2 linked regions of the Actinopolymorpha singaporensis genome follow. The protein of the gene in region 1 interacts with the protein of each later gene in a pairwise test. Links are inferred from orthologs where the notes say so. Each region holds a gene or a part of one and is shown in the gene's direction. Other genes may lie near its edges.

Evidence for each region.
Region 2: the proteins of aceE (region 1) and nth interact in binary tests that used the Escherichia coli proteins (3 or more experiments, as listed by UniProt). The link is inferred for Actinopolymorpha singaporensis from one-to-one orthologs.

The regions. Positions count from the first base shown.
Region 1 is NZ_LT629732.1:4,776,550-4,783,525, forward strand. Bases 2,240-5,520 are described here. They hold aceE (pyruvate dehydrogenase (acetyl-transferring), homodimeric type), read left to right. Parts: upstream 2,240-2,554; coding sequence 2,555-5,320; downstream 5,321-5,520. Other genes in these bases: BLU27_RS21560 (PHP domain-containing protein), read right to left, coding at 5,416-5,520. Outside these bases: BLU27_RS21530 (Gfo/Idh/MocA family protein), read right to left, coding at 1-119; BLU27_RS21540 (peroxiredoxin), read right to left, coding at 487-1,038; BLU27_RS21545 (DUF3052 domain-containing protein), read right to left, coding at 1,195-1,626; BLU27_RS21550 (YjbQ family protein), read right to left, coding at 1,770-2,183; more of BLU27_RS21560, read right to left, coding at 5,521-6,471; BLU27_RS21565 (PucR family transcriptional regulator), read left to right, coding at 6,772-6,976. UniProt on the Escherichia coli protein: Component of the pyruvate dehydrogenase (PDH) complex, that catalyzes the overall conversion of pyruvate to acetyl-CoA and CO(2).
Region 2 is NZ_LT629732.1:1,990,376-1,996,928, forward strand. Bases 2,086-4,943 are described here. They hold nth (endonuclease III), read left to right. Parts: upstream 2,086-3,071; coding sequence 3,072-3,815; downstream 3,816-4,943. Other genes in these bases: BLU27_RS09045 (MBL fold metallo-hydrolase), read left to right, coding at 2,086-2,118; BLU27_RS09050 (Crp/Fnr family transcriptional regulator), read right to left, coding at 2,128-2,802; BLU27_RS09060 (TlpA family protein disulfide reductase), read left to right, coding at 3,812-4,531; BLU27_RS09065 (NUDIX hydrolase), read left to right, coding at 4,528-4,943. Outside these bases: BLU27_RS09035 (RidA family protein), read left to right, coding at 1-289; BLU27_RS09040 (NUDIX hydrolase), read left to right, coding at 299-1,252; more of BLU27_RS09045, read left to right, coding at 1,249-2,085; more of BLU27_RS09065, read left to right, coding at 4,944-5,235; BLU27_RS09070 (MarP family serine protease), read left to right, coding at 5,232-6,410; BLU27_RS09075 (alpha/beta fold hydrolase), read right to left, coding at 6,478-6,553. UniProt on the Escherichia coli protein: DNA repair enzyme that has both DNA N-glycosylase activity and AP-lyase activity. The DNA N-glycosylase activity releases various damaged pyrimidines from DNA by cleaving the N-glycosidic bond, leaving an AP (apurinic/apyrimidinic) site.

The DNA.
Region 1 (6,976 bases):
GCAATCCACTGCATGTTCGGGAGTACGCCCACTCCGGTGGTTGCGATCATCCCGGTGCCCAGGATCCCCACCCGCAGCGGCTCCTGGCCGCCTTCGGTCCTCGTGCCCAACGTCGTCATACCGACCTCCGCGGTCCGCGCGATCTTTCGCCGACGTCGCTGAGCATGATCCGGCCTTCGGAGAGCGTGGGGCCCGCGTGCCGGAGACGGCCATCACCGTCCGGGATCGGCGCGCGGCGCCGCTCCGGATCAGGCCGGTACCCGAGCCGGTTCCGGTGTACGGAGTAGCGTCGGGGTCGGTCGGGTTGATCGGGTCGGTCGGGATCAGACGGTGGGGCCGGACGGGATCGAACCGCCGACACTCGCGGTGTAAACGCGATGCTCTACCACTGAGCTACGGCCCCCGGGTCGAGGCGACAGATTACCCGGTCCGGCGATCAACCCCGCACCAGGGCACACCGCGAGGTCGGGCGACCGGGACGGACGACTAAAGCCGCTCCAGGGCCGCAAGGTAGTCGTCGACCGCACGCGCGTCCGGGATGGCGTTGACGACCTGCCAGCGGATCGTTCCGGCGCGGTCGATCACGAAGGTGCCGCGCAGGGCGCAGCCCCGGTCGGCGTCGAAGACTCCGTAGGCGCGGGCCACCGCACCATGCGGCCAGAAGTCCGACAGCAGCGGGAACGTCAGCGACTCCCGCTCGGCGAACACCCGGAGCGAGAACATCGAGTCGCAGGAGATCGCGAGCACCCGGGCGTCCAGTGCCGCGAACCGCGGCTGAGCCTTCTGGAGCACCTTCAGCTCGCCGGTGCACACCCCGGTGAAGGCGAACGGGTAGAAGACCACGACCGTGTGCCCGGCTGCAACCCTGCCGGGCTCGGCGGTGCCGGTGCCGGTGCCGGTGCCCTCCGCGTCCTCCGCCCCGTCCGAAACGGTCGTACGGAGGCGTACCTCCGCACCGTGCTGGTCGTTCAGGGCGAAGTCCGGCGCCTGCACTCCCACCAGCGACGGCTGCGGGTCCTGCGTCGTGGCCGCGTCCACGGCACGTCCCTCCCTCTCCCCTGGCCCCCGTCCACGGCCCGGCGCCCCACAAATCCTCGGGCCGCGCCCGCCGGCCTCCCCACAGCCGGCGAACGCCGCCACACGAACCAGCGCTGCGGGCCCCGGCGCTGCCGGACCCCAGGCACAGCCGGATGTTCAGCGCTGCCGGGTCTTCGGCGTGGCCAGCCGGGTGCCGAGCCAGTCCGGTGCCACGGACTTGCTGGTTGTCGTGGAAAGACCCGCGGTGGGCGCCGACTCCGCGATGTCGCTGGCCTCGACGTAGCCGTCCCGGCCGACCTTCGGTGTCAACAGCCAGATGACACCGCCGTCGGTGAGGTCCGGTTTGGTGTCGACCAGCGCGTCCACCAGGTCGCCGTCGTCCTCCCGCCACCACAAGATGACGGCGTCGACCACCTCGTCGTAGTCCTCGTCCACGAGGTCGTTCCCGGTGTGCTCTTCGATCGCCCGGCGCAGGTCCTCGTCACAGTCCTCGTCCCAACCGAGCTCCTGCACCACCATGCCGGGCTGCAGGCCCAGCCGCTCTGCTGGCCCAGACTGGCCTTCGGCCTCGCCTGCGGTCGCGCTCACGAGTCCCGCCCTCCATTTCTCGAAAGTTAGTTGTTGGCCGGTAGTCCAGCGTCCCGGCGCGTCGTACGCAAGTGCCCACGGAGTGTCGTACCGCGCGTCCACCCGTCGCGACGTGTCGCTCATACGGACAGTCTCAGGCAGTCTCAGCCCTGGAGCAGTGACAACCGGACCTTTCGCCGCGGATTGTCGCGGTTGGTGTCGACCAGGCACACCCGCTGCCAGGTTCCGAGCGCCAACCGACCGGCCACGACAGGAAGCGTTGCATACGGCGGAACGAACGCGGGCACCACGTGGTCGCGACCGTGCCCGGGCGAGCCGTGCCGATGCCGCCAGCCGAAGTCGCCGGGCAGTACGGCGCCGAGCACGGCGAGCAGGTCGTCGTCGCTTCCGGACCCGGTCTCGATCACGGCCACGCCGGCGGTCGCGTGCGGGACGAACACGTGCAGCAGCCCGTCGCCATCCTGGGCGGCCGCCGCGACGAACCGCTCGCACTCGTCGGTGAGGTCGTACACCACCTCGTCGGAGCCGGTGCGGACATCCACCACTTCACTGCGCATATCGGCCTTTCGGTGAGAAACGGGTGAGAACGGGCTCGAGAACGTGACGATCAGGTGGGAGTTCTGGCGAGCGCCCCACGGCCAGGAGGATTTCCGGCATGGTGCCCGAGTCCGGAAACGCACCAGACACTGGTACCCGGCCGCGAATGGGACGACGTAGGGTTGGCTCCCGGTTTCACCCTGACGCCGCGGTGCGGGCTCCGGGTCGAGGCCACGGGCCGCCACCATGGCCCGGTGTCGGCGTTCGGCCCCCGGAAAGGCACCACCGGGACCGGGGACGACTCCTGCTCTCCCGCGAGAGACTATGAGAGTCAGGACGACAATGCACTACCTGGTGGGAGCACCCCCACACCCCCGAGAAAGGGATCGCCGTGGCTTCCGGAGCAGAGCGTAGGCCCATCATCACAGATGGACTTCCCACCCAGCTCCCCGACATCGATCCGGACGAGACCCGTGAGTGGATCGAGTCGCTCGACGCGGTGCTCGACGAGCGCGGACAGGAGCGTGCGCGCTACCTGATGCTGCGCCTGCTGGAACGCGCGCGCGAGCGGCAGGTGGGCGTCCCCGCGTTGCGGAGCACCGACTACATCAACAGCATCCCGCCCGACCGCGAGCCGTGGTTCCCCGGCGACGAGCACGTGGAACGCCGCATCCGGGCCTACATCCGCTGGAACGCCGCGATCATGGTGTCGCGCGCCAACCGCAAGGGCCTGGAGGTCGGCGGGCACATCGCCACCTACCAGTCGGCGGCCAGCCTGTACGAGGTGGGCTTCAACCACTTCTTCCGCGGCAAGGACCACCCCGGCGGCGGCGACCAGATCTTCTTCCAGGGCCACGCGTCGCCGGGCATCTACGCCCGCGCGTTCCTGGAGGGCAGGCTGAGCGAGGACCAGCTGAACGCCTTCCGCCAGGAGGTGTCGCAGGGCACCGGCAACGGCCTGTCGAGCTACCCGCACCCGCGGCTGATGCCGAACTTCTGGGAGTTCCCCACCGTCTCGATGGGGCTCACCGCGGTCAACGCGATCTACCAGGCGAGGTTCAACCGCTACCTCCGCAACCGCGGCATCAGGGACACCAGCCAGCAGCACGTGTGGGCGTTCCTCGGTGACGGCGAGATGAGCGAGCCGGAGTCCCTCGGCGCCATCGGCGTGGCGTCTCGGGAGGAGCTGGACAACCTCACGTTCGTCATCAACTGCAACCTCCAGCAGCTCGACGGACCGGTACGCGGCAACGGCAAGGTGATCCAGGAGCTGGAGTCCTACTTCCGGGGCGCCGGCTGGAACGTCGTCAAGGTGATCTGGGGCCGCGACTGGGACCCGCTGCTGGCCCAGGACGTCGACGGCGTGCTGGTCAACAAGATGAACACCACCCCGGACGGGCAGTTCCAGACGTTCTCGGTGGAGACCGGGGAGTACATCCGCGAGAACTTCTTCGGCGGTGACCCCAGGCTGCGCAAGATGGTCGACGGGCTGTCCGACGACGAGCTGCGCAAGCTGTCCCGGGGCGGCCACGACTACCGCAAGGTCTACGCCGCGTTCAAGGCGGCGACCGAGCACGTCGGCCAGCCGACGGTCATCCTGGCGCACACCATCAAGGGCTGGACGATCGAGGCGCTGGAGGGCCGCAACGCGACCCACCAGATGAAGAAGCTCACCAAGGACGACGTCAAGAAGTTCCGGGACCGGCTGTATCTCCCGATCTCGGACAAGGAGATCGACGAGAACGACCTTCCGCCGTACTACCACCCGGGCAAGGACTCCGACGAGATCGCCTACATGCTCGAACGCCGCCGCCAGCTCGGCGGGCCGGCTCCGGAGCGCCGCGTGAGCCCGACGCCGCTGAAGCTGCCCGGCGACGCCGTGTACAGCGAGCTGCGCAAGGGATCGGGCAAGCAGCGGGTGGCCACCACGATGGCGTTCGTACGGCTGCTCAAGGACCTCATGCGCGACAAGGGCATCGGCGCGCGGTTCGTGCCGATCGCGCCGGACGAGTTCCGCACCTTCGGCATGGACTCGATGTTCCCGACGGCGAAGATCTACGACCCGTTCGGGCAGACGTACGAAGGCGTCGACCGCAAGCTGTTGTTGTCGTACAAGCAGTCGGAGAAGGGCCAGCTGCTCCACGAGGGCATCAGCGAGGCCGGCGCGATGGGCTCGGTGACGGCGGCGGGCACGGCCTACGCCACCCACGGCGAGCCGATGATCCCGGTCTACATCTTCTACTCGATGTTCGGGTTCCAGCGCACCGGTGACTTCATGTGGGCGCTCGGCGACCAGCTCGCCCGCGGCTTCCTCATCGGTGCGACGGCCGGGCGGACCACGCTCACCGGTGAGGGACTGCAGCACGCCGACGGGCACTCGCACCTGCTTGCCTCGACCAACCCCGCGTGTGTGGCCTACGACCCGGCGTTCGCGTTCGAGCTGTCCTACATCGTCAAGGACGCCTTGCGGCGGATGTACGGCTCCAGCGAGGAGCACCCGAACGGCGAGGACGTCTTCTACTACCTCACCGTCTACAACGAGCCACTGGTGCAGCCGGCCGAGCCGGAGAACCCCGACGTCGAGGGCATCCTGCGCGGCGTCTACCGCTACGCCGAGCACACCGGCGAGGTCGACGACCGCACGCCGCGGGCGCAGATCCTCGCCTCCGGCGTGGGCATGCCGTGGGCGCTGGACGCGCAGCGGATGCTGTCGCAGGACTGGGGCGTGGCCGCCGACGTGTGGTCGGTGACGTCGTGGAACGAGCTTCGCCGAGACGCGGTGGAAGCGGAGAAGTGGAACCTCCGCAACCCCGACAGCGAGGCGCGGGTGCCGTACGTCTCGCAGAAGCTCGCGGGTGCGGCCGGTCCGTTCGTGGCGGTCAGCGACTGGATGCGGGCGGTGCCCGACCAGATCTCGCGCTGGGTGCCCGGCGACTACTCCTCGCTCGGCACCGACGGCTACGGCTTCGCCGACACCCGGCCGGCGGCGCGGAGGTTCTTCAACGTCGACGCCGCCTCGGTGGTCGTCGGGGTGCTGGCCGCGCTGGCCCGCCGCGGTGAGGTCAAGCAGTCGACCGTACGCGAGGCGGCCGACCGCTACGCCATCACCGACCCGACGGCGGTCGCGGACGTGGCCCAGGAAGGCGGCGACGCGTAGAGGCTCCTACGACCGTTTCGCGAAACGATGAAGGTCCCCGGCACGTGCCGGGGACCTTCACGGTTTCGCACCACGCCCGTGGACACCGGGCGATGTCAACGGGCGCTTGACCTCACGGCGCGGCGTTCGCGGCGTTCGCGAAAGCGGTCGAGGAGTTCGTCGGCCGGCAGCGTGTTGATCACCCGATCGGCGGGGACCTCGCACTCCTCAGCGCGGGCGCAGCCGTACGGCTGCCAGTCCAGCTGCCCGGGCGCGTGCGCGTCGGTGTCGATCGAGAACACACAGCCCTGCTCGACCGCCTGGCGCAGCAGCCGCCGCGGCGGGTCCAGGCGTTCGGGCCGGGAGTTGATCTCCACTGCGACCCCGAACCTCCGGCAGGCCTCGAACACGATGTCGGCCTCGAACGACGACTCCGGCCGGGTGCCGCGGCCGCCCGTCACCAGCCGGCCGGTGCAGTGGCCCAGCACGGTGACCAGCGGGTTGGCGATCGCGGCCACCATCCGGGGCGTCATGTCCGCGGCCGGCATCCGCAGCTTGGAGTGCACGCTGGCCACCACGACGTCGAGGGACGCGAGGAGTTCGGGGTCCTGGTCCAGCGAGCCGTCCTCGAGGATGTCCACCTCGATGCCGGTGAGGATGCGGAACGGCGCGAGCTCTGCGTTCAGTTCGCGCACGACCTCGAGCTGGCGGCGCAGGCGCTCGGCGGACAACCCGTTGGCGACCTTCAGCCTGGGCGAGTGGTCGGTGAGCGCGACGTACTCGTGCCCGAGGTCGCGTGCCGTGCGAGCCATCTCCTCGATCGGGCTGCCGCCGTCGGACCACTCGGAGTGGGTGTGCAGGTCACCGCGCAGCGCCGCGCGCAGCGACTCCCCACCCGACACCAGCGGCCCGTGCTCGCCTTCCAGTCGGGCCAGGTAGCCGGCGGTCTCGCCCGCGTACGCCTCGGTGGCGACCTTCGCCGACGACGGCCCGATGCCGGGCAGCTCGGTGAGCGTTCCGTCGCCGACCCGCCGGGCGAACTCCTCCTCGGGTAGGTCGGCAAGGGTCTGCGCGGCCCTGCGGAACGCCCGCACCCGCGGGGTCTCGGCGCGCCCGCGTTCGAGCAGGAACGCGATGCGGCGCAGCTGGTCGATCGCCTCGGTCGCGGTCACCGCCACACCCTAGCGCTCCGGCCTCACCGAGCCCGCGTACCGACGCGGGGCCCACCTGCGTACCCTGCCTCGTCCTCGTTCCGCGCTACCCGAGCGCGCTGCCCACGGGTCTGGGCTCGCCTGTGCCGGCCGCCGACAGAGCCCAAAACGTCGTTAACCCAGCAGAATCGGACAAAAGCCTCCGGGCAGTCCGGACCGGCGTACGACCTCGTCGTGGTGTCCCCTGCCGGCCTGGCCGACGCTCACCATGTGTCACCACGAGCGTGGGTGTCGGGACACGGTGCGTGCGACACTTCGCACGTGCCGAGTCTTCACCGAACGTCCACCGCGAACCATCTGGAGCGCGCGAGCGGGGTGCTCGCCTCCGCCACGATCGAACGGATGCAGGAACGCCTGTCGTGGTTTCGCCGGATGAACCCGCAGGACCGATCCTGGATCGGCCTGGTCGCACAGACGTTCTTCGCGGCGTTCGTCGCGTGGTTCCGCGATCCCGGCCGGGGACCCA
Region 2 (6,553 bases), 2.8 Mb from region 1 along the record:
CAGCCCGGAGGACGCGTACGGGCTCGCCCGGCAGGCCACCCTCAACGCGCTCGCCGCGGTGCGCGCGGAGCTCGGTGACCTGTCGTCGGTGACCCGGGTGGTCAAGGTCGTGGTGTTCGTGGCCAGCGCGCCCGACTTCACCGGGCAGCCGAAGGTCGCCAACGGCGCGTCGGAGCTGCTCGGCGCGGTGTTCGGCGACGCCGGCCAGCACGCCCGCAGCGCGGTCGGCGTCGCGGTGCTGCCGCTGGACGCTCCGGTCGAGGTCGAGCTCGTGGTGGAGACGGGGTGAGCACCCCCGGTGGACGCGGACGCGGGTGAGACGGGGGCGCTCGGCGGGCCGGCGTACGACACGTCGGTCCGGGCCGTGCCGCCCGCCCTGGTCGAACGCGCCGCCCGGCTGGATGCGGGGGAGTTCACCCCGGTCAGGCCGCGGCACGCGTCCACCGTCGTGCTCCTGCGTGACGGTTCCGCCGGCCTGGAGGTCTACCTCCTGCGCCGGCACACCTCGATGGCGTTCGCCGCGGGGATGTACGCCTTCCCGGGAGGCTCGGCCGACGCCCGTGACGCCGACGCCGCGGTGGGATGGGCCGGCCCGGCACCCGCGGAGTGGGCTGCACGGCTGGGGTTCGCCGACGAGCGGCTCGCGCGGGCCTCGGTGTGTGCAGCCGTACGCGAGACCTTCGAGGAGGCGGGCGTCCTGCTCGCCGGCCCCGACACCGGCACCGTGGTCGCCGACCCCACCGGGGACGACTGGGAGCGCGACCGGATGGCTCTGCTCGGCCGGGTGCTGCCCTTCGCCGAACTGCTCGAACGCCGCGGCCTGGTCCTGCGTTCGGACCTGCTGGCAGCGTGGGACCACTGGATCACCCCGCGGGTCGAGGAACGCCGGTTCGACACCAGGTTCTTCGTCGCGGCGCTGCCGGCCGGCCAGCAGCCCCGGGACGTGTCCGGCGAGGCCGACCGGGTGGCGTGGATGCGGCCCGCCGACGCGCTGGCCTCGGTTCACCGTGGCGAGATGCGGATGCTGCCCCCCACCTATCTCACCCTCGCCTCCCTCACCGACCTGCCCGACGTCGAGGCGGCGCTGGCCGCCGCCGGCGAGCGGACCATCCGGCCGGTGCAGCCGCGGGTCCGCCGCACGCCCGACGGCGGGCGGTGGGTGCTTCCCTGGGATGCCGACTGGGATTCCCGCGTGACCGGAGACGCGGCCCCGGCCGACAGCTCGGCGTACGACGAGGGGGAGTTGCGGTGACCGCGGCGGGGTGGTGGACGGGTGGGCCGGTGGGCCCGCGGGCGGTGTGCGTGCTCGCGGACAACCCGGGTCCGATGACGCTCTCCGGCACCAACACGTGGGTGCTGTTCGGCTCCTCAGGCGACGCGCTGGTGGTCGACCCCGGCCCTGCCGACGAAGGTCATCTGCGGCAGGTCCTTGCGGCGGGTGCGTCGCGCGGCGGCCGGGTGACGGGGGCGGTGCTCACCCACGGCCACCTCGACCATTCCGAGGGCGCGCGCCGGTTCGCCGAGCTGGCCGGATGCCCGCTGCGCGCGGTGGCCCCGGCGTACGCCCGGGACGGCGGACTGGCCGACGGCGACGTGCTGACGGTCGACGACCTCGCCCTGCGGGTGGTCGCCACGCCGGGACACACGTCCGACTCGGTGTCGTTCCTGGTCCCGGACCTGGCCGGCACGGACCCGGGGGACACGGCTTCGTCGGTCGGCGGCGCGGGCGCGGCCGTTCTGCTCACCGGCGACACTGTGCTGGGCCAGGGGACCACGGTGGTGGCCCACCCCGACGGAGCGCTCGGGCCCTACCTCGCCTCGCTGCGCCGGCTTCGCGACCTGGTCGCGCAGGTGCCCGTACGCCAACTCCTGCCCGGACACGGCCCGCCGGTCGAGGACCCGCGTGGCGTCCTCGACCACTACCTCACTCACCGGGCCGAACGCCTGGAGCAGGTGCGCGCGGCCGTCCGGTCGGGTGCGCGGACGCCGCGGGAGGTGGTCGAACGCGTGTACGCCGAGGTCGATCGGTCGTTGTGGCCGGCGGCAGAGCAGAGCGTCCGCGCCCAGCTCGACTATCTCGACGCGCTCGCCGACGCGGCCGGCGCCGCCGACGCCTGACCGGGCCGGTCAGCGGGCGCGGTTGCTGAGCCGCTCCACGTCGAGGATCACGACCGCCCGCTGCTCCAGCCGGATCCAGCCCCGGTGCGCGAAGTCCGCCAACGCCTTGTTGACGGTCTCCCGGGACGCGCCGACGAGCTGGGCGAGCTCCTCCTGCGTCAGGTCGTGGTGGACGTGGATGCCGCCGTCGGCGGGCCGGCCGAACCGGCGGGCCAGGTCCAGCAGCGCCTTGGCGACCCGGCCGGGTACGTCGGAGAACACCAGGTCGGCGACCGCCTCGTTGAGGGCGCGAAGCCGCGAGGCGAGCTGGTGGAGGAGGTTGCGGGACACCTCGGGCCGGCCGGTCAGCCAGGTCATCAGCTGGTCCTGGCCCAGCACCAGCAGCGTGGTGTCGGTGACCGCCGTGACCGTGGAGGACCGCGGGCCCGGGTCGAAGACCGACAGCTCGCCGAACATCTGGCCCGGCCCGAGCACCGAGAGGAGGTTCTCCCGGCCGTCGGAGGATGTCCGGCCCATCTTGACCTTGCCGTCGATCACGACGTACAACTCGTCACCGATGTCGCCCTCGTGGAAGAGCGCGTCGCCGCGGCGCAGTCGGATCTCGTGCATGGCGGCGCGCAGAGCCGTCGCCGCGGCGTCGTCCAGGCCCGCGAACAGCGGCGCTTGCCGCAGCACGTCGTTCACTCGGTGATCCTCCTCCGGGCCCGCGCCCTGCCGACCCGCGGTCTAGTGTGCCGCGCCACACCGTGATCGCGGTAGCTAGGCCACGTAGGCTGACCCGCGTGACTCCACCCGCCGCGGGTTCGGCCCGCTCCACGACCCGCCCCGGGCGCGGCTCCGCGAGTTCGCCGAGCAGCTCAGCGGACAAGCCCGCCGGCAGGGCCGCAGGCAGGACAGGCAGGACAGGCAAGGCCGCGGACAAGCCCGCGAAGGCCGCGGACAAGCCCGCGAAGATCGCGGGCAGGGCAGCGAAGGGCGCCGGTCGCCCCGAGGAGAGCCGGCTGGCGCTGGTCCGCCGGGCGCGGCGGATCAACCGGATCCTGGCCGAGACCTACCCCGACGCGCACTGCGAGCTCGACTTCGCCGACGCGTTCCAGCTGCTGGTGGCCACGATCCTGTCCGCCCAGACCACCGACAAGCGGGTCAACCTCGTCACTCCCACCCTGTTCGCGAAATACCCGACCGCGGCCGACCTGGCCGCCGCCGACCCCGAGGACGTCGAGTCGATCATCCAGTCGACCGGGTTCTTCCGGGCGAAGACGAAGTCGATCATGGGGATGGCGCAGGCGCTGGTCGAGCGCTACTCGGGTGAGGTGCCGGGCAAGCTGAAGGATCTCGTCACCCTTCCCGGCGTGGGCCGCAAGACCGCCAACGTCGTCCTCGGCAACGCGTTCGGCGTCCCCGGCATCACCGTCGACACCCACGTACAGCGGTTGTCCCGGCGGTTCGGGTGGACCACCGAGACCGATCCGGTGAAGATCGAGCACGAGATCGGCGCGCTGATCGAGAAGCGCGAGTGGACCGACATGTCCCAGCGCCTCATCTGGCACGGACGCCGCCGGTGTCACTCCCGCCGGCCGGCGTGTGGCGCCTGCCCGGTCGCGCCGCTGTGCCCCTCCTTCGGCGAGGGACCGACCGACGCCAAGACCGCGAGCAAGCTCGTCCGTAGTGCCGCGGAGGCACTGGACACCCAATGAGGCGCGGTGGGAGACGAACGGCGTACGCGGTCGCGGGCCTCTCGCTCGCCCTGCTGAGTGCGGGCTGCGCGGGAACGAGCGGTCCGGACGAGCAGCAGCCGGCAGGCGTCGGCGAGCGGGTCACCGAGTCGCAGTCGCCGACCAGTACGCCGGCGTCAAGGGCGGCCCCCCGCCCGGACAGCAAGCGGCTCGCCACGCTGCGCGCGCGGGCCGGGATCGCGCCCTGTGCCGAGGCGACGGCCGGGCCGGGTGGGTCGGTGCACCGGGCGCCCCCGGCGCGTCCCGGCGGGAAGCCGCTGCCCGACGTGACCCTGCCCTGCCTGGGCTCCGGGCCGGCCGTCCACCTGCCCCACCTGAAGGGCGCTCCGACGGTGCTCAACGTCTGGGCGCAGTGGTGCGGACCGTGCCGGCAGGAGGCGCCGCACTTCCAGAAGCTGTACGCCGCGGCCGGCGACTCGCTGCGCGTCGTGGGCGTCGACTACGCCGACCCGCGTCCCGAGCTCGCCCTCGCCTTCGCCCGTGACCTCGGCCTGCGCTACCCGCAGCTGGCCGACCCCGACAAGCGGCTGCTGGCGCCCTTCGGGCTGCTCGTCGGCATCCCCGCCACCGTTTTCGTGAACGCCGACGGCAAGGTCGTGCACGTGGCACACCGGGCGTACGACTCGGAGCGGGAACTGCGCCAGGACGTACGGACCTACCTGGGAGTGAAGCTGTGAGGACCGACGCCCGCGCTGACCAGAACCCGATCGACCTGCCCACCTGGCTCGAACCCGTCCGCGGCGTCGCCCGCCGCGCCCGGCCCGGCGACTTCAGCCGGGCACTGCCACCCGACGGCGGCGGACGTGCCTCGGCCGTCCTGCTGCTGTTCGGCGAGGGCGTGCACGGCCCCGACATCCTGCTGATCGAACGCGCCCACACGCTGCGCTCGCACGCCGGCCAGCCCGCCTTCCCCGGCGGCGCCATCGACCCCACCGACACCGGCCCGGTGGCCGCGGCGCTGCGGGAGACCGTCGAGGAGACCGGGCTGGACCCCACCGGCGTCACGGTGTTCGGGACGCTGCCCGACCTCTACCTTCCGCCGTCCGGGTATCTCGTCACGCCGGTCCTCGGCTGGTGGCACGCACCCTCGCCGGTTCGCGTGGTCGACGTCGCGGAGGTGGCGTCGGTGCACCGCGTACCGCTGGAGACACTGGTCGACCCCGCCAACCGGTTGTCCGTACGCCATCCGTCCGGCTTCGTCGGCCCGGCGTTCGCGGTGGCCGGACTGGTCGTGTGGGGCTTCACCGGCGGGATACTCGACCGGCTGATCGCCCTCGCCGGCTGGGAACGGCCCTGGGACGACAACCGGGTCGAGGACCTGCCCACCCATCTGGTCGAGCTCGGCACGGCCCGTGCCACCGAGGACGGGAGGCCGTCGTGAACGTGCTCGACATCATCCTGATCGTCGCGGCGATCTGCTACGGCATCTCCGGCTACCGGCAGGGGTTCCTCATCGGCGCCCTCGGCGTCGCCGGCCTGATCGGCGGCGGGTTGGCCGGTGCCTGGCTCGCGCCCGTCGTCCTGGACAAGTACGAGCCCAGCCTGCGCGTCTCGCTGGTGGCGCTCGGCATTGTGCTGGCCGGCGCCTTCCTCGGCCAGGCGCTCGGTGCCGCGCTCGGGGCCGCCCTGCGCTCGCGCGTTACCTGGCGTCCGGCGCACTTCGTCGACGCGACCGCGGGCGCCGCGCTCAGCATCGCCGCCATGCTCGTGGTGGCCTGGATTCTCGGGTCCGCGGTCGCCAACGCGCGTTTCGGTGACGTCTCCACGACCGTCCGCGGTTCGCGGGTGCTGGCGACCGTCGACGAGATCGTCCCGCCGTTCGGCTCGCAGGCGGTGCAGGCGTTCGGCCGGGTGGTCGACCCCAGCCTGTTCCCGCGTTATCTCGCGCCGTTCGAGGCCGAACGCATCGCGCCCGCCCAGCCGCCGGCCGCCGGTGTGCTGAAGGACCCCGACATCCGGCGCGCCGGCCGCAGCGTGGTGCGGGTGACCGGCGTGGCGCTGGAGTGCTCGCGCTCCCTGGAGGGCTCGGGGTTCGTCTACGCGCCGAACCGCGTGATGACCAACGCCCACGTGGTGGCCGGGGTGTCGGCGCCACGGGTGGAGACCCGCGAGGGCCGCCGCTACCACGCCCGCGTGGTGTCGTACGACCCCGAGCGCGACGTCGCGGTCCTGGCCGTGCCCGACCTGCCGCTCGCACCGGTACCGCTGGACGAGGGCGCCAAGCCCGGCGACGAGGGCGCGGTGCTCGGGTATCCCGGCAACGGCCCGTTCACCGCCGGCGCGGCCAGGGTGCGTTCGGAGCAGGCGCTGCGGGGCCCGGACATCTACGGCAACCAGCAGGTCACCCGCGAGGTGTTCTCGCTGTACGCCAAGGTCCGGCCGGGCAACTCCGGCGGCCCGCTGGTCTCGACCGAGGGCCATGTCACCGGGCTGGTCTTCGCCGCTTCGGTCGAGGACGGCTCGACGGGGTACGCCCTGACCGCGGAAGAGGTGGCCGGCAACGCCCGGGCCGGGGTGAACGCCCGGGAACCGGTGTCGACCGGCGGCTGTTCCTGACCGGGTTTCCCGGCGCGCCAGACGGACTCGCGGCCCGGCGTACTGCCCGCCCGGCCGACGCCTGGGATCAGGCCTCGTCGAGCCAGGCCAGGAGCTCCTTGAGGAAGGCGTCCGGCGCCTCCTCGTGCGGGAAGTGGCCCACG